Regions from separate parts of the Streptomyces sp. NPDC001480 genome, predicted to be linked through region 1. Evidence: riboswitches for the same ligand, from Rfam matches in the RefSeq annotation. Region 1 holds a riboswitch; each other region holds the start of a gene.
What was found. A riboswitch is a leader RNA that binds a small molecule or an ion and turns the genes downstream of it on or off. The one in region 1 is predicted to bind cyclic di-AMP.
Positions count from the first base shown of each region.

Region 2: it holds a riboswitch for cyclic di-AMP, as region 1 does, so the genes downstream of both, ACFY01_RS03335 (peptidoglycan DD-metalloendopeptidase family protein) here and ACFY01_RS10890 (M23 family metallopeptidase) in region 1, are expected to answer to the same signal.
Region 3: it holds a riboswitch for cyclic di-AMP, as region 1 does, so the genes downstream of both, ACFY01_RS43665 (transglycosylase SLT domain-containing protein) here and ACFY01_RS10890 (M23 family metallopeptidase) in region 1, are expected to answer to the same signal.

Region 1 is NZ_JBIAVX010000004.1:115,230-122,206, reverse strand. It holds gene ACFY01_RS10900 (HPr family phosphocarrier protein) at 1-116, shown strand, start outside; gene ACFY01_RS10895 (GntR family transcriptional regulator) at 265-960, opposite strand; gene ACFY01_RS10890 (M23 family metallopeptidase) at 1,205-1,975, opposite strand; cyclic di-AMP (ydaO/yuaA leader) riboswitch at 1,989-2,150, opposite strand; gene ACFY01_RS10885 (M16 family metallopeptidase) at 2,387-3,775, opposite strand; gene ACFY01_RS10880 (M16 family metallopeptidase) at 3,772-5,184, opposite strand; gene ACFY01_RS10875 (DNA topoisomerase (ATP-hydrolyzing) subunit A) at 5,521-6,977, shown strand, end outside.
Region 2 is NZ_JBIAVX010000001.1:699,812-706,788, reverse strand. It holds gene ACFY01_RS03340 (alpha-galactosidase) at 1-1,311, shown strand, start outside; cyclic di-AMP (ydaO/yuaA leader) riboswitch at 1,620-1,779, shown strand; gene ACFY01_RS03335 (peptidoglycan DD-metalloendopeptidase family protein) at 1,784-2,707, shown strand; gene ACFY01_RS03330 (SGNH/GDSL hydrolase family protein) at 2,908-3,693, shown strand; gene ACFY01_RS03325 (TetR/AcrR family transcriptional regulator) at 4,022-4,636, opposite strand; gene ACFY01_RS03320 (Glu/Leu/Phe/Val dehydrogenase dimerization domain-containing protein) at 4,692-5,870, opposite strand; gene ACFY01_RS03315 (MBL fold metallo-hydrolase) at 6,048-6,977, shown strand, end outside.
Region 3 is NZ_JBIAVX010000034.1:8,634-15,610, forward strand. It holds gene ACFY01_RS43660 (polyprenyl synthetase family protein) at 1-790, opposite strand, end outside; cyclic di-AMP (ydaO/yuaA leader) riboswitch at 1,321-1,503, shown strand; gene ACFY01_RS43665 (transglycosylase SLT domain-containing protein) at 1,509-1,994, shown strand; gene ACFY01_RS43670 (HAD family hydrolase) at 2,025-2,855, opposite strand; gene ACFY01_RS43675 (FAD-dependent oxidoreductase) at 3,015-4,217, opposite strand; gene ACFY01_RS43680 (ATP-grasp domain-containing protein) at 4,299-5,546, opposite strand; gene fahA (fumarylacetoacetase) at 5,810-6,977, shown strand, end outside.

The sequences.
Region 1 (6,977 bases):
CCCAGGGCGGCGAGGAGATCGTCCTCGCCTCCGACGCCGAGGGTGCGGACGCCGCCCTGGACCGGCTGGCGAAGCTGGTCTCCGAGGGGCTCGAGGAGCTGCCCGAGACCGTCTGAGCACACACCGCGCAGAACGCCGGAGCCGCGTCGCCCCTTTCGGGCGGCGCGGCTCCGCCGTTTTACCGGGAATTCCGGTGGCACCAAGAATTCAGGCAGGGGAAAACAGCCCTCGCCGAATTGCTCTTCTTTGTATACGGTGCCCGTGTTAATGCCGCAGGCTCGGAATGTTTACGGCTTGTTGCGAGGTCCTCACACGTTCCGAACGGTCGGTGCCGCCGGTGAAACGCAGCCGGTGCGCGGCCGTCGCGCGCTCGGTGTGCAGCGCCGTGATCGCCCTGGCGCGCTCGCCGTCGCCGCGCGCCACCGCGTCCACGATGGCGCCGTGCTCGGTCCAGGACCCCACGGGGTCGGCGGGCGCCTCCACCGTGTACATCCAGGTGATCTTGTGCCGCAGCTGGGTCAGTACGGAGGTCAGGGCGTGGCTGCCGGAGGCCTGGGCGAGCGTCTCGTGGAACCAGCCGCCCAGGGAGCGCAGGTCGTCGCTGTTGCCCCGGCGGGCCCGCTCCTGGCCCAGCCGCACCAGGCCGCGCAGCACCTTGAGATGGGCCTCGGTGCGCCGCTGGGCGGCCCGGGCGGCGCCGAGCGGCTCCATCAGCATGCGCATCTCCAGCAGGTCGGCGGCCTCCTGCTCGGTCGGTTCGGCGACGCACGCGCCCGCGTGCCGCCGGGTCACCACGAAGCCCTCGGCCTCCAGGGTGCGCAGGGCCTCGCGGACGGGGACGCGCGAGACGCCGTAGCGGCGGGCGAGGAGTTCCTCCGTGAGGCGGCTGCCGCGCTCGTGGACGCCGGCGATGATGTCGTCCCGGATCGCCGTGCATACCGAGTGCGCCGGAATACGCATGACCGACCTCCGTATTCATCTCCGTGAAACGTCACCGATGGACGCGCGTTCCGTGACTCTATTGCAATGCGCGGGAATTTCCGACGGCGGGTCGGAATCCATGGATATTTTTTGGACAGCGGAAGTCGGCGGAGCAGGCCGACGGAGCGTACGGAAACCACGAAAGCCCCGGCTCGTGGGCCGGGGCTTCGGGTGGGGGGTGGGTCTTGTGGCCGGGTGGCCTTCGGACCGGGGTGGGCCTTCGTCAGACGTTCACGCCGTGCTTGCGGAGGTAGGCGACGGGGTCGACGTCGGAGCCGTAGTCGGGGCCGGTGCGGGCTTCGAAGTGGAGGTGCGGCCCGGTGGTGTTGCCGGTCGAGCCGGACAGACCGATCTGCTGGCCCGGGGTGACCTTCTGGCCCACCGAGACGCCGATGGACGACAGGTGGCCGTACTGGGTGTACATGCCGTCGGCCATCTTGATCACGATCTGGTTGCCGTACGCCCCGCCCCAGCCGGTGGACACCACGGTGCCGGAGCCGACCGCGTGGACCGCGGTGCCGCTCGCGGCGTGGAAGTCGATGCCGGTGTGCGAACCGGAGGACCACAGGGAGCTGCTCGCCTGGTAGCCGGTGGAGACGTAGGACCCGGTGATCGGCGCCACGAACGCGTTGAGCCGCTTGCGCTCGGCCTCGCGGGCCGCCCGCGCCTTGGCCTCGCGTGCCTTCTCCGCCTGCGCACGGGCCTGCTCGGCGGCCTTCTTCCGCGCCGCCTCCTCGGCCGCCTTCAGGTCGGCGGCCTCCTGCTGGGCGGCCGCCTGGGCGTCGATGTGCTCGGGGACCGACTCGCTGATGGTGATGACCGGGGTGAGGGCGGTCTGCTCCGGCGCGGGCGCGGGCTCGGCGGCGAGCGCCGGGGCGGCGAGGCTGCCGACGGCGCCGGTGGTGGCGAGGGCCGCGACACCCGCCGCGCGGGCGGTGGTGCGGTGCATCCGGCTGGGACGGCGGTGCTTCCCGGTGGCGCGGGTGAACGCCATGAAGTGGCTGGTCCTTTCCTTCCTTCTCGCCTACCGGGTTAGCTGACGGGTTCGGAGCAGGAAGGTCTCCTACGGACCCCCTCGCGGTGTGCGCGGGCGTCCGATTCACCCCAAGGGACGGTGGGTCCCCGGCTCCCCTGGCTCGCGCCGTACGGGGACTCGGCGATCGCTGTCCGGTGCCGCGGGTGCGGCGCACTGCCTGACGAACAGCCTCGACGACGCTAAGGGCCGCGACTTTCAATCCTCAAACGCAACAGGGTTTTTGTAGTGCACGCCACAGGTCAGACAGGAAACCTCCGCCCCAATTCGGACATCTGGCGAGGCACATGGGAGACGGACCGGGGGAACACCGTGGGGCCCCGGTGTTCCATCGTCACCGGGGCCCCACGCGCGCGTACCGCTGTCGCTCGGCTACTCGGCCGGCACGACGGACACCTCGCCGATGCCGAGGGCCTCGACCGGCTCCTTGATCTGTGCCGCGTCCCCGACCAGGACCGTCACCAGACGGTCCACCGGGAAGGCGTTGACGACCGCCGCGGTGGCCTCCACCGTGCCGGTCGCGGCGAGCTGCCGGTACAGCGTCGCCTGGAAGTCGTCGGGCAGGTGCTGCTCCACCTGGTCGGCCAGCGTGCTCGCCACGGCCGCCGCCGTCTCGTACTTCAGCGGCGCCACCCCGACGAGGTTCTGCACGGCCACGTCGCGCTCGGCGTCGGTGAGACCCTCCGCGGCGAGCGTGCGCAGCACCGTCCACAGGTCCTGGAGAGCCGGGCCGGTGTTCGGGGTGTCCACGGAGCCGCTGATGGCCAGCATCGAGGCGCCGTTGCCCTCGGGGCCGGACCTGAGGACCTGCCCGAACGCGCGGACGCCGTAGGTGTAGCCCTTCTCCTCGCGCAGGACGCGGTCCAGGCGGGAGGTCAGGGTGCCGCCGAGGCAGTAGGTGCCGAGCACCTGGGCGGGCCACACCCGGTCGTGCCGGTCGGCGCCGACGCGGCCGATGAGCAGCTGGGTCTGGACGGCGCCGGGGCGGTCGACGATGACGACGCGTCCGGTGTCGTCGGCGGTCACCGGCGGCACCGGGCGCGGCTCGGCCGCGGAGCCGCCCCACGCGCCCAGGGTCTCGCCGAGCAGCTCGTCGAGGTCGATGCCCGTGAGGTCGCCGACCACGACGGCGGTGGCGGTGGCGGGCCGCACGTGCCGCTCGTAGAACGCGCGGACGGCCGGCGAGTCGATCTTGGCGACGGTCTCCTCGGTGCCCTGGCGGGGCCGGGACATCCGGGAGGCCGACGGGAAGAGCTGCCGGGACAGCTCCTTGGCGGCGCGGCGGGAGGGGTTGGCCAGCTCGTGCGGGATCTCGTCGAGGCGGTTGCGCACCAGCCGCTCGACCTCGCTGTCGGCGAACGCGGGCGCTCTGAGGGCGTCGGCCAGCAGCCCGAGCCCCTTGGCCAGGCGGGAGGCCGGGACCTCCAGGCTGAGGCGGACGCCGGGGTGGTCGGCGTGCATGTCGAGCGTGGCGCCCGCACGCTCCAGCTCGGCGGCGAACTCCTCGGCCGAGTGCTTGTCGGTGCCCTCGGAGAAGGCCCGCGCCATGATCGTGGCGACGCCGTCCAGGCCGGCCGGCTCGGCGTCCAGCGGCGCGTCAAGCAGCACCTCTACGGCGACGACCTGCTGGCCGGGGCGGTGGCAGCGCAGGACGGTCAGGCCGTTGTCGAGCGCGCCGCGCTCGGGGGCCGGGAACGCCCACGGCCTGGCCTCGCCCGCCTGGGGCTGCGGGTGGAACTCCATCGCGGCGAGCTCGCTCACTTGGCTGCCTCCTCGTTCTCGCTGTGGTCGGCGCGCGTCTCCACGGTGGCCTCGGCCTCCGGGTCCTCGGGAACGTCCACGTCCTCGGTCTGCTCGGCGGCCTCCGCGGAGACCGGCTCGTAGACGAGCACCGCGCGGTTGTCGGGGCGCAGCCGGGCCTTGGCGACCTCCTGGACCTCCTCGGGGGTCACCTCCAGTACGCGCTGGACGGCGGTGAGGGCGAGCTGCGGGTCGCCGAACAGCACCGCGAACCGGCACAGTTCGTCGGCGCGGCCCGCGACCGTGCCGAGCCGGTCCAGCCACTCGCGCTCCAACTGGGCCTGGGCGCGCTCCATCTCCTCGGGCGTGGGCCCCTCCTCGGCGAACCGGGCGAGCTCCTCGTCGATCGCGCTCTCGATGACCGGCACCTCGACGTCACCGGAGGTCTTCACGTCCAGCCAGCCCAGGGAGGGCGCCCCGGCCAGCCGCAGCAGCCCGAACCCGGCCGTGACCGCCGTACGGTCCCGTCGTACCAGCCGGTTGTAGAGGCGGGAGGACTCGCCGCCGCCGAGGACGGTGAGCGCCAGGTCAGCCGCGTCCGCCGCGCGCGTGCCGTCGTGCGGGAGCCGGTAGGCGGCCATCAGGGCGCGCGCCGGAACCTCCTCCACGACGACCTCGCGCAGCTGCTCGCCGATGGTCTCGGGCAGCGTGCCGTCGCGCGGCTCGGGCTTGCCGTCGTGGCCGGGGATCGAACCGAAGTACTTCTCGATCCAGGCGAGGGTCTGCTGGGGGTCGATGTCGCCGACGACGGAGAGGACGGCGTTGTTCGGCGCGTAGTAGGTGCGGAAGAACGCGCGCGCGTCCTCCAGCGTCGCCGCGTCCAGGTCCGCCATGGAGCCGATCGGCGTGTGGTGGTAGGGGTGGCCGTCCGGGTAGGCCAGGGCGGTCAGCTTCTCGAAGGCGGTGCCGTAGGGGACGTTGTCGTAGCGCTGCCGGCGCTCGTTCTTGACGACGTCCCGCTGGTTCTCCATGGACTCGTCGTCGAGGGCGGTCAGCAGCGAGCCCATGCGGTCGGCCTCCAGCCAGAGGGCGAGCTCCAGCTGGTGGGCGGGCATGGTCTCGAAGTAGTTGGTGCGCTCGAAGCTGGTGGTGCCGTTGAGCGAGCCGCCGGCGCCCTGCACCAGTTCGAAGTGACCGTTGCCCTTCACCTGACCGGAGCCCTGGAACATCAGGTGCTCGAAGAGGTGAGCCAGACCGGTACGTCCCTTGACTTCGTGGCGGGAGCCTACGTCGTACCAGAGGCAGACCGCCGCGACCGGGGTCAGGTGGTCCTCGGAGAGCACCACGCGCAGACCGTTGGCCAGCCGGTGCTCGGTCGCTGTCAGGCCCCCGGAGCCTGCCTCGGCCGTGGTCGTGTGACCCATGGGCATGTACGTCCCTTCGATCGCGGAGGCGGTCGTGAAACCGCGGTCTTCCTGCCGGTCCTGCCACTGTATGCAAGCCTGCGCATCCCGGGCGAAGTTCCCGCACGACGTACGCCCACAGCGGATCGCGTAGCCTGCGGGCAGCCCTGCCGCGGGCGGGGCCTGTCCGACACGTCCGTGTCGTCCGCGAGGAGTCCCGTGGGCGCCCGTGCCGGGGCCTGGCCCGCGCTGTCAGTGCCGCGGTCCACAATGGTCCGCGTCAGATCCGTCAATCGCTTCAGCACGAGCGAGCCGACGTGGGCGACCCGTAGGCGAGCGACCAGAAAAGAGGAGCCGGCAGCGATGGCCCGCCGCAGCACGAAGACCCCGCCGCCCGACGACTCGTACGAGGAGAGGATCCTCGACATCGACGTCGTGGACGAGATGCGTGGCTCCTACCTCGAGTACGCGTACTCGGTCATCTACTCGCGCGCCCTGCCGGACGCCCGCGACGGCCTCAAGCCCGTGCACCGCCGCATCGTCTACCAGATGAACGAGATGGGCCTGCGCCCGGAGCGGGGCTACGTGAAGTGCGCCCGCGTCGTCGGCGACGTCATGGGCAAGCTGCACCCGCACGGCGACGCGTCGATCTACGACGCGTTGGTGCGCATGGCGCAGCCCTTCTCGATGCGCGTGCCCCTGGTGGACGGCCACGGCAACTTCGGCTCGCTGGGCAACGACGACCCGCCGGCGGCCATGCGGTACACCGAGTGCCGGATGGCCGAGGCGACGAGCCTGATGACCGAGTCGATCGACGAGGACACGGTCGACTTCGTCCCCAACTACGACGGCCAGGAGCGGGAGCCGCTCGCCCTGCCCGCCGCCTTCCCGAACCTGCTGGTCAACGGCGCTTCCGGGATCGCGGTCGGCATGGCCACCAACATGCCGCCGCACAACCTGCGCGAGGTCGTCGCGGCCGCCCGCCACCTGATCAGGCACCCGAACGCCGACCTCGACGCCCTGATGCGGCACGTCCCGGGCCCCGACCTGCCCACCGGCGGCCGGATCGTCGGCCTCTCCGGCATCCGGGACGCCTACGAGTCGGGCCGCGGCACCTTCAAGATCCGCGCCACGGTCACGGTGGAGACCGTCACCGCGCGCCGCAAGGGCCTGGTCGTCACGGAGCTGCCCTTCACCGTCGGCCCGGAGAAGGTGATCGCCAAGATCAAGGACCTGGTCGGCTCGAAGAAGCTCCAGGGCATCGCCGACGTCAAGGACCTCACCGACCGCGAGCACGGGCTGCGCCTGGTCATCGAGATCAAGAACGGCTTCGTCCCGGAGGCCGTCCTGGAGCAGCTGTACAAGCTGACGCCGATGGAGGAGTCCTTCGGCATCAACAACGTCTGCCTGGTCGACGGCCAGCCGCTCACCCTGGGCCTGAAGGAACTGCTCGAGGTCTACCTCGACCACCGCTTCGACGTCGTCCGGCGCCGCAGCGAGTTCCGCCGCGGAAAGCGCCGCGACCGCCTGCACCTGGTCGAGGGCCTGCTCACGGCCCTGGTGGACATCGACGAGGTCATCCGGCTGATCCGGTCCAGCGAGAACTCCGCGGAGGCCAAGCAGCGCCTGATGGAGCGCTTCTCGCTGAGCGAGATCCAGACGCAGTACATCCTCGACACGCCGCTGCGGCGCCTGACCAGGTTCGACCGCATCGAGCTGGAGGCGGAGAAGGACCGGCTGAACGCGGAGATCGAGGAGCTGACCCGGATCCTGGACTCGGACACCGAGCTGCGCAAGCTGGTCTCGGCCGAACTGGCCGC
Region 2 (6,977 bases), on a different contig from region 1:
CCGGGGGAGTCGTACACCACGCCCGTCTTCGCGGGCCTGTGGAGCGACGGCGGCTTCGGTGGCGCCAGCCGTGCCTGGCACGCCTACCAGCGGGCGTACGTCATCCCGGACGCCGACCGGGACCGGCCCGTGCTGTTCAACTCCTGGGAGGCGACGAACTTCGACATCTCCGAGGAGCAGCAGGCGACCCTCGCCCGGCGGGCGGCGGCGATCGGCGTCGAGCTGTTCGTGGTCGACGACGGCTGGTTCGGTGCCCGCACCGGCGACCGCGCCGGTCTCGGCGACTGGACGCCCAACCCCGACCGCTTCCCGAACGGGCTGAAGCCCCTCGCGGACTACGTGCACGCCCTCGGCATGCAGTTCGGCATCTGGGTCGAACCCGAGATGGTCAACCCGGACAGCGAGCTGTACCGCGCCCATCCCGACTGGGTGCAGTTCCAGCCCGGACGCGAGCGCACGGAGTTCCGCAACCAGCTCGTCCTCAACCTCGCCCGCGAGGACGTCCGGCAGTACCTCTGGGAGCAGCTCGACGGGCTCCTCTCCGACGCCCCGGTCGACTACGTGAAGTGGGACTTCAACCGCTGCTTCACCGACGCCGGCTGGCCCGGCGAGCCGTACCCGCAGCGACTGTGGGTGGACCACGTCCGCGGCTTCTACGGCCTCCTCGACCGGCTCCGGGCGGCCCACCCGGGCGTCGCCTTCGAGTCCTGCTCGGGCGGCGGCGGCCGGATCGACCTCGGTGTCATGAGCCGTACGGACCAGGTGTGGACCTCCGACAACACCGACCCGCTGGACCGGCTGGTCATCCAGCACGGGTTCAGCCAGATCCACCCGGCGCGGGTCATGGCCGCCTGGGTCACCGACAGTCCGAACACCCAGCTCAATGACAGGGTCAGTTCCCTGAAGTTCCGCTTCGTGAGCGCCATGGCCGGGGTTCTCGGGGTCGGCGGCGACCTCTCGGAGTGGACGGAGGAGGAGCTCGCCGAGGCCCGGGAGTGGGTGGAGCTCTACAAGGAGATCCGTCCCGTCGTGCAGCGCGGCGACCTCCATCGGCTGCGGCCGCCGGAGGGCGGGCTGAGCGCGGTGCAGTACGTCCTCGGGGACGAGACGGTCGTCCTCGCCTGTCTCCAGGCACAGCGGTACGGCGAGCCGGTCCCCGCGCTGCGGCTGCGCGGGCTCGACTCCACGGCGTCGTACGAATGCCGCGAAACGGGCGAAATCCATCGAGGCGCCGTCCTGCTGCACCACGGGCTGCGCACGGAATTGCGCGGCGACTTCGATGCGACGGTTCTCCGTCTGCGTCGCATCTGAGCGATCTGCCCGAAATGTGCACTTTCGTTGCAACTAACAATGAAATAGGGGGTCATGAGGGTCGAGAGGGTGAGGAGGGTCATATTCGTGACCGTCCGTTGTGCGTCATGTCCACGTAATCCGCATGGTTCTCCAGGGATTTGAAGAGGTGGAGGCGAAGGGAATTCACGGACGGTGACCGGGAATTCCCGTAACGGATCAAGCGAAACGCGGACAGAGGGAACCATCTGCTTGTCCCATCGCGTCCCGCTCGCTTACGTTCGCCACCAATCCGGACGGAACGCCGAATCCTGCCGCCGCCCGGAGCCCGGACACACTCACCCGTGCACGGCAGGAGCGGGGGACCCACCAGGTACGACTGCCTGTCCCGGTCTCCGGGACGGCTAGGGGTGCAGCCGCGCTCCGTGCGCGGCCGGGCAGCTCCAGCCCGAACCCGACAGCTCACCTCGCAGGCGCCGGAGAGGAATCCGCCATGCCCGCGAAGGGTAAGCACCGCCGTCCCAAGAACCGGCGTTTCACCCGCACCATAGCCGTCGCCGGAACCGGCGGCGCCGCGCTGGCGCTGCCCCTCATGGGGGCCACCGGCGCCCATGCGGCCTCCGCGGCCACCACGAAGGACTCCGTCTCCGAAAAGGCCGTCCAGGCCGTGCCGGAGGCCGGGAAGAAGGCCGCCGCCGCGCATTCGGGCGCGCGTACCTACACGGTCCGGCAGGGCGACTGGCTCGCGAAGATCGCCGACGAGCAGAACGTCCGCGGCGGCTGGCACCGGCTCTACGCCGACAACCGCGAGGCCGTCGGCAGTGACCCCTCGCTGATCCACCCTGGCCTGAAGCTGACGCTCGGCCGGCAGGCCGCCCCGACCGCCGAAGGCGCCAAGTCCTCTGCCCCGAACAAGACTTCGTCCTCCTCGCACGCGAACTCGCCCTCGGCCTCGCGGTCGGCCACGCGGACCCAGCCGTCGTCCGCCGCGGCGCCGAACGCCGCCACCGGCTTCACCCTGCCGGTGTCGGGCGCCACCATCGGCACCGGCTACCACGTGCCGGGCGGCATGTGGTCCAGCGGCTACCACACGGGCGTCGACTTCGTCGTCCCGACCGGCACCTCCGTCAAGGCCGTGGGCGCGGGCACGGTCGTCTCCGCCGGCTGGGGCGGCGCCTACGGCAACCAGGTCGTGATCCGGCTCGCCGACGGCTACTACGCGCAGTACGGCCACCTCTCCTCGATCTCCGTCTCGGCCGGGCAGACCGTGGCGGCGGGCCAGCAGATCGGCCTCTCCGGCGCGACCGGCAATGTGACCGGCCCGCACCTGCACTTCGAGATCCGCACCACGCCGAACTACGGCTCGGACGTGGACCCGGTCGGCTACCTCCGCTCGCACGGCGTCGCCGTCGCCTGACGGTCCTCGGACCACCGAAGGCCGGACCCCTGATCCCCGGGTCCGGCCTTCGGTGCGCGCGGGCGTATTCCCGTCCGGCGCCTTCGGGTGCCGTGGCTTATCTCACCGTCCGTCAACCCCGTATTACGGTCGCGTAGGTCACATCGAAAGGTGAATCATGGGCCGATGTGGCAGACGATTCGAAGAGTGACAACAGAGCAGTGATCGGGTCGTACGTGGCGGTGGGGGACAGCTTCACCGAGGGCGTGGGCGACCCCGGCCCGGACGGGGCGTTCGTCGGCTGGGCCGACCGGTTCGCGGTCCTCCTCGCGGACCGGCGGCCCGAGGGCGACTTCAGGTACACGAACCTCGCGGTACGCGGCAAACTGCTGGACCAGATCGTGGCGGACCAGCTCCCGCGCGCCGTCGAACTCGCCCCGGACCTGGTGTCCTTCTGCGCGGGCGGCAACGACATCATCCGCCCCGGCACCGACCCCGACGAGGTGGCCGAGCGCTTCGAGCTCGCGGTGGCACAGCTCACCTCGGTCGCGGGCACGGTCATGGTGACGACCGGTTTCGACACGCGCGGCGTGCCCGTGCTCAAGCATCTGCGCGGCAAGATCGCCACGTACAACGGTCATGTCCGGGCCATCGCCGACCGGTACGGCTGTCCCGTACTCGACCTGTGGTCCCTGCGGACGGTCCAGGACCGGCGCGCCTGGGACCACGACCGGCTCCACCTCTCGGCCGAGGGGCACACGCGCGTGGCCCTGCGGGCCGGCCAGGTGCTCGGCCTGGACGTCCCCGCCGACCCGGAGCAGCCCTGGCCGCCGCTCCCGCCCCGGGGCACGCTCGACATCCGCCGCGACGACGTCCACTGGGCCCGCGAGTACCTCGTCCCGTGGATCGGCCGCCGGCTGCGCGGCGAGTCCTCCGGCGACCACGTGACGGCCAAGGGCGCACTGTCCCCGGACGACATCAGGACACGGATCGCCTCCGTGGCCTGAGCGGGTTCCCTCCGGGGGTTCGGCGGTGGCTGCCCGGATGCGGTACGGCCCCGGACCGCCTCCGGCGATCGGGGGACGGGCCCGCCCGACCCCCGGCCGGGCGCGGTCTCGGCCGCCGGGCAGTGGGCGCGGGGTGGTTCCGGCGCGGTGTTGCGCATGGCGGGAGCGATGCTCCGGCCGTCCTGTTGCCGCCGAGTACGCCCGCGTCGGGGCGGACCGTGCCAAAGGGTGCGGGCCCCGCACGCGCGGCCGGGCGCTCCGGGGCGAGGGCGTCCGTGCCGCGGGTCGTGGCATGCGGTGCCGTGGTCTCTGCCGCCCGCGCGGAGCGTCACCGTTGGGTCGGGTTCTCCCGGGGCAGGCCCAGTTCCCGGGCAAGTGCCTCGTCCACCCACTCCTGGGCGCGGGAGCGGGGCACCGCGCCTGCGTAGGACGTCAACTGGACGGCGAGGCCGTCGAGCAGGGCCGTCAGGCGCAGGGCGGTGGCGGCGGGGTCCGGGCAGTCGAACTCGCCCGCCCCGACGCCCTCGGTGATGACCTCGGCGATCGCCGCCTTCCACTGCCGGTCCAGATCGCGGGTGACCTCCCGCAGGGCGGGCTCGCGCAGCGCCACCGCCCAACCCTCGATCCACAGCCGCCAGCCCTTGGCCTGGCCGGTGGGCGCGTACCAGCGCACGGCGGCCCGCAGCCGGCGCAGCGCGGACGTACGACGGCCCAGGAGCCCCCGCAGATGCGCGAGGTCTCCCTCCGCCGCGTACGTGAAGGCGGCGGCGACCAGCTTCTCCTTCGTCGAGAAGTGGTACAGCACCAGCGCGTTGCTCACCCCGAGCGACGCGGCCACGTCGGCGATCCGTACCGCCGCCACGCCCCGCGCCTCGATCTGCTCGACGGCGGCCCGCAGCAGCTCTTCCCGCCGCTCCGCCACGCTCAACCGCACTCTCGCCACGCGGTCACCCTAGTCGGCACGCGGTCAGGGCAGCGACGCGGATCCGGCCGTCCGGTCAGCGGTACCACCCGAAGCGCTCCGCGATCACCGGCAGCCGGTCCGCCACCAGGGCGTGCGCGGCGGCCCGGGGAGTCGTGCCGTCGGCCTCCGCGCGCGCGAGCATCAGGTCGATCAGGGCACGCATCGAGCGCCGGGTGTACGCGAACGCCTCCTCGGCGTCCGGGCCGACGTCCCCGAAGAGGGTCCACCACCACCAGGCGTTCGTACCGGAGTTGACCACCACGTCGGGCAGCACGGTCACCCCGCGCGCGGACAGCAGGGCCTCCGCCTCCGGCAGCACCGGCATGTTGGCCGCCTCGACGATCCAGCGGGCGGTGATCCGTTCCTGGCCGGCGGTGTCGATCGCGTACGACACCGCCGCCGGCACCAGCACCTCCGCCTCGGTGGACAGCCAGGCCTCGCCCGGCAGTTCCCGGTCACCGGGGCGCAGTACCGCGCGGTCCACGGTGCCGTACGCGTCCCGCGCGGCGAGCAGCGCCTCGGTGTCCAGACCGGCCGGGTTGGCGATCGTGCCCTTGATGTCGGCGACGGCCACGATCCGCAGACCCGCGCGCGCGAGGAACCGCGCCGTCGCCCCGCCCATGGTCCCAAGCCCCTGCACCGCCACCCGCGTGCCCGCGCGGGGCACCCCGGCCCGGTCCAGCGCCGCGAGCACCGACTCGGCCACCCCGCAGCCGCCGACGAGTTCGTCCAGGCCGATGCCGTCCACCTCGACGGCGAAGGCGTCCGCGAGCCGCCGCCGGGCCGCCGCCTCGTCGTCGAGCAGGGGGTACACGGCCTGCACGCCGGACACCAGCCCGGCCTCGGCGGCGGCCCGGTCGACCAGGTCCTGGGTGAGGCCGAGGTCCTCGCCGGTGGCCCAGCAGCTCTCGACGTACGGCCGCATCGCGCGCAGGTAGCGCACCAGCAGCCCGTACGCCCCGGGGTCCCGCGGGTCGCAGTCGATGCCGCCCTTGGCGCCGCCCAGGGGCACGTACCGGCTCGCGGGGTCGTAGTGCAGGGCCTCCTTCATGGTCATGCCGCGAGCGAGCCCGGTCACCTCGTCGAGGGTGCAGCCGGGCCGCATCCGCAGGCCGCCGCTGGCCACGCCCCGCACCAGCCGGTCCACGACCAGGAACCCCTGGCGTCCGGTGACGTGGTCCGTCCAGACCAGCGACATCAGGGGGGTCGTCATACGGGGCTCCCGGAATCGGCGGCCGGACCGTCTACTGAACAGCCGGTCAGTACAGTGAAGTGGTCCGACAGTATCGGGGCTCCGGCCGGCGGGGCAAGGAACAACCGGACCCCGTCCCCGGTTGTCGTGGCGGGCCGACCATAATGAATGACCTCGCCGACTCCACCTGGAGGTACCGTGACCGGATTGGGTTCCCTGAGCTCCGGGCTGCGCGCGCTGCGGCCCGAGGCCTTCGGCGCGGAGCCCGGCGGTGAGCGCCTGGCCCGTATCCGCAGATCGCCCCACTTCAAGGACGGTGTCTTCCAGAACCCCGGAGGCACCGCCCGCACCCGGCCCTCCGGTTCGACCCTGGACCTGGCGAAGGTCTTCCTCGACAAGGACACCCGCCCCCGGCGCTCCCCGCACGGCACGGTCCCGGTGCACCCCACCACGCTCGCCGACCTCGCCCGGCCGCCCGCCACCGGGCTGCGGCTGACCTGGATGGGGCATTCGAGCGTGCTCGCGGAGATCGACGGGCAGCGCGTGCTGTTCGACCCCGTCTGGGGCGAGCGCTGCTCCCCGTTCCCGTTCGCCGGGCCCAAGCGGCTGCACCCGGTGCCGCTGCCGCTGGCCGCGCTCGGCCCGGTCGACGTGGTGGTCATCAGCCACGACCACTACGACCACCTGGACCTGCCCACCATCAAGGCGCTGGCCGGCACGGACACCCTCTTCGCCGTGCCGCTCGGCGTCGGGGCCCACCTCGAACAGTGGGGCGTGGCCGAGAGCCGGCTGCGTGAGCTGGACTGGCACGAGGCGACCGAGGTCGCCGGTCTCACCCTGACCGCCACGCCGGCCCGCCACTTCTGCGGACGCGGGCTGCGCAACACCCAGCACACCCTCTGGGCCTCCTGGGCCGTCGTCGGCGAGGAGCACCGGATCTACCACAGCGGCGACACCGGCTACTTCGACGGCTTCAAGGAGATCGGAGCCGACCACGGCCCGTTCGACGCCACGATGATCCAGATCGGCGCCTACAGCGAGTTCTGGCCCGACATCCACATGACGCCCGAGGAGGGCATGCGCGCCCACGTCGACCTCCAGGGCGGCCGGGCCGCCTCCGGTGTGATG
Region 3 (6,977 bases), on a different contig from region 1:
CCTCGGCCAGCCCCAGCCGGGCGGCCCGCTCCCTGAGGCGCAGCACGGGCAGGGTGGGGATGCCCTCGCGCAGGTCGGTGCCGGGGGTCTTGCCGGACTCGTGGGAGTCGGAGGCGATGTCCAGCACGTCGTCGGCGAGCTGGAAGGCCACGCCGAGCCGCTCGCCGTACTGGGTGAGGACGTCCACGACCGTCTCGTCGGCCCCGGACATCATGGCGCCGAAGCGGCAGGAGACCGCCACCAGCGATCCGGTCTTGCCACCGAGGACGTCCAGGTAGTGCTCCACCGGGTCGCGGCCGTCCTGCGGCCCCGCCGTCTCCAGGATCTGCCCGGTGACCAGCCGCTCGAACGCCAGGGCCTGCACCCGGACGGCCTCGGGGCCGAGGTCGGCGAGGATCTGGGAGGCGCGGGCGAAGAGGAAGTCGCCGGTGAGGACGGCGACGGAGTTGCCCCAGCGGGTGTTCGCGCTGTCCACTCCGCGGCGCACCGCGGCCTCGTCCATGACGTCGTCGTGGTAGAGCGTCGCGAGGTGGGTGAGCTCGACGACGACGGCCGAGGGCACGATTCCCGGCGCGTACCGGTCCCCGAACTGCGCCGCGAGCATCACGAGCAGCGGCCGGAACCGCTTCCCGCCCGCGCGCACGAGGTGCTGCGCGGCCTCGGTGATGAAGGGGACCTCACTCTTGGTGGCTTCGAGCAGTCCCTCCTCGACAGCCGCCAATCCGGCCTGGACATCGGCTTCCAGAGCCTGGTCCCGCACGCTAAGCCCGAACGGCCCGACGACGGTCACGAGGGGTCTCCTGTCTGCTGGTGCCTGCTGGCGATTACACGGTTTGTCGATAGGTCGCTGCCCTCACTCAAGTCAGCGTATCCGGTCAGCTTTCGATCACCGAGGGCGCCCACTGTTACAGGCCGGGCGCTATCGGACCACGCCCGTTATGTTTTCGATCGGTCGATAAGCACAGATATTTATCGACTTACCCGGAAGTACGACATGACTGCGCCGCTTGGAGCAGCTCGCCTTCCGCCCTCACGATCGATGCGCTACCCAATGCGGCGCCCCTCATGTCCCATTTGCCGCGATTGATATTCCGTGAATTGGGTCACTTCGGCCGATCGGAGCACTCCGCCGCCCGATAGGGGCATACCGCTTGCCGTCATTGGCCAGTTGAGGGTTGGCAGACGCAAAGGATCAAGCACCTCATACGCCTCACAACAAGGTCAACTAGGACTTTGTGTGAATCCGCTGCTTGTTCAGGACATGTGCTCTCGCATACGTTCCCGGCCGTCGGGCGGAACGCCGAATCCTGCCGCCGCCCGTCACACCCATCGACGAACTCATTCACGACGGCAGGAGCGGGGGACCCAGGTTTGCCGCCGGTCCGGACGACACCCGTCGTCCCGGAACGGCTAGGGGTTAAGCCGCACCGCCTTCGGGCGGCGCGGCCGGGCACCTCCCAGCCCGAACCCGACAGCTCACCTCGCAGGCGACGGAGAGGAACATCGACATGTCTGCTGCCGCTCAGCACCGTGCCCCCTTCGCCCGCCTCGCCCGCAAGCTCGCCGTCGCCGGCACCGGCGCCGCCGTGCTCGCCCTCCCGCTGATCGGCGCGACCAGCGCCTCCGCGGCCACCACCACGAGCGCCCCCGCAGCCGCCCCCGCGGTCACGTACGCGAACAACCTCGACGGCTGGATCCGCGAGTCGCTCGCGATCATGGCGGAGAAGGGCATCCCGGGCACGTACAACGGCATCTACCGCAATGTGATGCGCGAGTCGTCGGGCAACCCGGTGGCCATCAACCTCTGGGACTCCAACGCGGCGGCCGGCATCCCGTCCAAGGGCCTGCTCCAGGTCATCGACCCCACGTTCGCCAGCTACCACGTGGCCGGCACCTCGTGGAACATCTACGACCCGGTCGCCAACATCACGGCCGCCTGCAACTACGCCGCCCACCGGTACGGCTCGATCGACAACGTGTTCGGCGCGTACTGACCGTTCCGCTCCCCTGAGGGAGCGGGCCGCTCAGGGGAAGAGTCTTTCGAGGACGACGGCGATGCCGTCGTCCTCGTTCGACAGAGTGATCTCGTCGGCCACCGCCTTCAGTTCGGGGTGGGCGTTGGCCATCGCCACACCGTGGGCGGCCCAGTCGAACATCGGGATGTCGTTGGGCATGTCCCCGAAGGCGACGGCCCGTTCGGCGCTCAGCCCGAGGTGGTCGGCGGCCAGCGCCAGCCCGGTCGCCTTGTTGACGCCGCACGGCTGGAGTTCGACGGTTCCCGGCCCCGACATGGTGACCGTCGCCAGCGATCCCACGGCCGCGCGGGCTGTGGCGGCCAACTCGTCGTCCGACAGGGCGTGATGCCGCAGCAGGACCTTGCTGATCGGCTCGCACCACAGGTCGTCGCGCCGCCTGACCCGTACGGCGGGCAGTGTGGGGTGGGGCATCAGATAGCCGGGCTCGATGAGCGTGAGCCCATCCACCCCGCCCTGGTCGACGGCCGCGTACACCTCCCCCACCTCGGCCTCGATCTTGCCGAGCGCGGCCTCCGCCAGCTCCCGGTCCAGGGTGACCGACCACAGCAGGCGGTGGGCGCCGGCGTCGTAGACCTGCGCGCCCTGTCCGCACACCGCGAGCCCCGTGCAGCCGAGGTCGTCGAGCAGCGGCCGCACCCGCGGTGCCGGGCGCCCGGTCACCACGAGGTGCCGGGCACCCGCTCTCCCGGCCCTGGCGAGGGCGGCGAGGGAGCGGTCGGAGAGGGTGTCGTCGCCACGCAGGAGCGTTCCGTCGAGATCGGTCGCGACGAGCGAGAACGCAGGGGAGGTCGGGGGGGAATATGCGGGGGGTGCGGCCATGATCAGAGAATACGGACACCGCGCCCCCACGACTCACCACTGTTTTCAGCCCCAACTGGCGCCCACGGGCTCCTAGATGGCGGTGTCGAGGCGCGCGGGCGCGTCCCGCTCCTCCTCCGCCGCCCGCTGCGCGGGCGGCGGAGGAGGAGCGGTAGTACGTCAGCCGTGGGCCGCCGCGAGGTGCTTGGCCAGGCGCGGCGAGGCGAACTCGGTGCCGCAGACGAAGCGCATCACCGGGCCGTACGACGACGCCGCCGGAAGGCCGGTGAAGTACAGACCGGGGACGGAGGAGACGTATCCCGCGCCCAGCCGGGGCGCGCCCCGGCTCACCGTGAGCCGGGTGCGCAGCTCATGGCCGAGGAAGTCCATGGCCGCGATGTCCACGCGGTAGCCGGTGGCCGCGATGACGTGGTCGGCGGCGAGCCGGGTGGTCTGCCCGGCTCGGGTGCGGACGGTGAGGACCGGGCTGCCGCCGGAGGCGTCCGCGCCGGCCACCCGCTCGACCTCCTCCACCTCGACCTTCCCCTCGAAGCGGTCGCGCAGCCACCAGGCACCGAGCGGGCCGAGGACGCGGCGGACCAGGTAGTGGCGGGTGCGGGCCGGGAGGAAGCGGTAGGGGTGCGGGTAGTAGCTCAGCGCCCAGAGGGACCAGGCGCGGCCGAAGGGCGACTCGGGGCGCAGCCTCGGCTGGTTCCAGGGCGGGGCCCCGAAGGCGACCCGGCCGCGGCCCCGTGACACCACCCGTACCCGGGCGCCGGCCTCCGCTGCCAGGGCCGCCGTCTCCAGCGCGGACTGGCCGGCGCCGACGACGATCAGCTCCTTGCCGGAGAACCTGGTCAGGTCGTGGTGCTGGGAGCTGTGGGACACCGGGCCGGTGAGGCCGGGCCCGTCGGGCGCCGCCGACGCCAGCTCGGCCGGGAGGTGGGCCAGTCCGGACAGGCCGGTGGCGACCACCACCGCGCGCGCGGTGAACGACTCCCCGGAGTCCAGTTTGAGTTCGAAGCCGCCGCCCGGGCCCCGGTCCACGGACACCACCCGCACCCGCTCCAGGTCGGGCAGCAGCTTCTGCTGGAACCACTCGCCGTAGTCGATGAAGGTCTCGACCGGGATGATGTCCTCGTCGGTGACCAGTCGGCGGATGCCCGCCGCGTCGCAGTAGTCGGCGAGCGAGTGGCCGGGCTGGGGGCAGTCGATGCTGGACGCCGCCGGGGTGGACTTGAGGAGCATTCCGGCGGGCATGTGGTCGCGCCAGCTGACCATGGGATCGCCGAAGACGCGGACGGGGATGCCGCGCGCCCGCAGATGGGCGGCGGTGGACAGGCCGAACGGCCCGGCACCGATGACTGCAACCGGTTGAATCACGAAGTCCCTCCCCAGGACGTGTTTTCCGTCACTTCGTGGTGGTGAACGATGCGCCGGTCCGGACGGGTCGCCCAGGGCGGGCTAGCCGCCGGAACCGGTGCCGCTGCCGCGGCGGTTGGTCCGCCACAGCTGATAGAGGTGCTTCGCGCCCGGTCGCACGAAGCGCGCGAGCATCGTGAGGAACGGCAGCGGGTCGTCACCCGCGAGCCAGGCCAGCTCCGTCCCGCTCGCCCGGGCCGGCGCGTGCGGCGTCGTGTAGCCGCTGCGGCGGTAGGCGAGGAGGGCGGGGAGGTCGATGTTCTCCACGATGTAGCGCCGGCCCGCCGGCTGTTCCCCCTCCGGAACCGGGCGGCCGGTCAGATTCAGGTGCATGGCGCGTACGACGTCCACGCCGGACTCGTTCTCGAAGAGCCGGAACTGGGCGCCCATGCGCGGGTTGAAGTCGAGGAGTTTGTACTGTCCGTCGCGCCGGTCGAAGCGCAGGTCGAGGTCGATGACGCCGCTGAAGCCGATCTGCTTGATGAAACGTGCGGCGAGGTCGGCGAGTTCCGGGTTGTCGACGACGTACGCGTTCGCCGTCATGCCCGCGTGCGGCGGCCACGAGCGCACCTTGACGCCGGTGAACATCGCGAGCGGCGTGGAGTCGGCGTCGAAGCAGGCGTGCACGATCCAGTCCTCGGCGTCCTCCCGGGGCAGGTACTCCTGGAGGATCACGCCGGGGTGCTCGCCCCAGTCGCGGGCGAGGGTGAGCAGGCCCTCCCGGGTGGCGATCCTGGTGGTGCCGTTCACAGCGGGCCGTCGGCGCCGGACGAACGCCTCGCGGTTCTTGGCCACCACCGGGAAGCGGGCGGTGTCGGCGAAGGCGACGATCTCTTCGTAGGACTCCGGGAAGGCCGCCGACGGGCTGGCGACGCCGTGCTCCGCGCACAACTCGTGCAGCCCCTGTTTGCTGGCCAGCCGACGCGGCAGGCCGGGGTCGACTCGTGGGAACAGGAAGCGGTCCGTCAGGTCGTCCTGGTGCTCGGCGATCAGGACGGCGGCCTCTTCGTCGGTGGGGATGAGGACGGTGGGGCGGCCGATGCGCCGGCCGATCCGCCTGAGCCCCTCCACCAGGTACTCCGGTTCCTCCGCCCCGCTGGTCGACCAGACGAAGGCGCGGGTGAGGTAACGGGAGGAGGCGGCGGGCGTGTAGGGGTCCTCGGTGATCGCGTACATCGGGATGCCCAGGCGGCCCAGGCTGCGGATGGCGCCGACACCGCCGTGGTGCAGGGGATAGTCGCCGAACTTGACGATCAGCCCCGGTACGTCCCTGTCCGCGTTGAAAGGCACACCGACGAAAGGCACACCGACGGAATTCCTGGCCACGGGTCCCCCCACGTGTCCCCCCTACGGACCGGACCCACCCCGTCCGTGTCCCCCAAAGGGACGCTAAGCCGGAATTAGCCCCTCCGACAAGGCCTATTGGGACATTGCGAACTCTTTAGACACTACCCGGCACTCTGCCCAGGACCTGCGACTCACCCGTAACGTGTGGCCCGACCACATGCCACGACCCGCAGCGATGGCACCGGATGAGAGCGAGGCAGCACCCCATGCCCCCCTTCGACGTCCCCGAGGGCGACCCCTTCGGCCCGCACAACCTCCCCTACGGCGTCTTCTCCCCCGCCGGCTCGACCGAGCGGCGCGTCGGCGTGCGGCTCGGCGACCACGTGCTCGACGCGGGCGCGGCGGCGCGCGCGATCGGCTCGCCGTACGCCTCCCTGCTCGCGCACCCGACCCTCAACCCGCTGCTCGCCGCCGGCCGCACGGCGTGGTCGGACGTGCGGCGGGCCCTGACGGCCTGGGTGACGGTGCCCGCGCACCGGGAGACGATCGAACCGCTGTTCCACCCCCTGTCCTCGGTGACCCTGCACCTGCCCTTCGAGGTCGCCGACTACGTCGACTTCTACTCCTCCGAGCACCACGCCAGGAACGCGGGCCGCATCTTCCGCCCCGACGCCGAGGATCCGCTGACCCCCAACTGGAAGCACCTGCCGATCGGTTACCACGGCCGCTCCGGGACGGTCGTGGTGTCGGGCACGGACGTCGTACGGCCCTCCGGCCAGCGGAAGGCCCCCACCGACCCCGCCCCCGTCTTCGGGCCCTCCGTCCGCCTGGACATCGAGGCCGAGGTCGGTTTCGTCGTCGGTGTCCCCTCGGAACGGGGCAGGCCGGTCCCGCTGGGCGACTTCCGGGAGCACGTCTTCGGGCTGTGCCTGCTGAACGACTGGTCGGCGCGTGACATCCAGGCCTGGGAGTACGTGCCCCTCGGCCCGTTCCTCGGCAAGTCCTTCGCCACATCGGTGTCGGCGTGGATCACCCCGCTGGAGGCACTGGAGGACGCGCTGGTGGCGCCGCCCGAGCGCACCCACCCGCCGCTGCCGTACCTGGACGACTCCGGTGAGGAGCCCGGCGGCTACGACCTGCGGATCTCCATCGCCGTCAACGGCCACACGGTGTCCGAGCCGCCCTTCTCCACCATGTACTGGACGGCCGCGCAGCAGCTGGCGCACATGACCGTGAACGGGGCCTCGCTGCGCACCGGGGACCTGTACGGGTCGGGGACCGTGAGCGGGCCCGAGGAGCGGCAGCGGGGCTCGCTGCTGGAGCTGACCTGGAACGGGCGTGATCCGCTCGAACTGCCGGACGGCAAGCGGACGTACCTGGAGGACGGGGACGTGGTCACGCTGTCGGCGTGGGCGCCTGGGGCGGGCGGGGGCC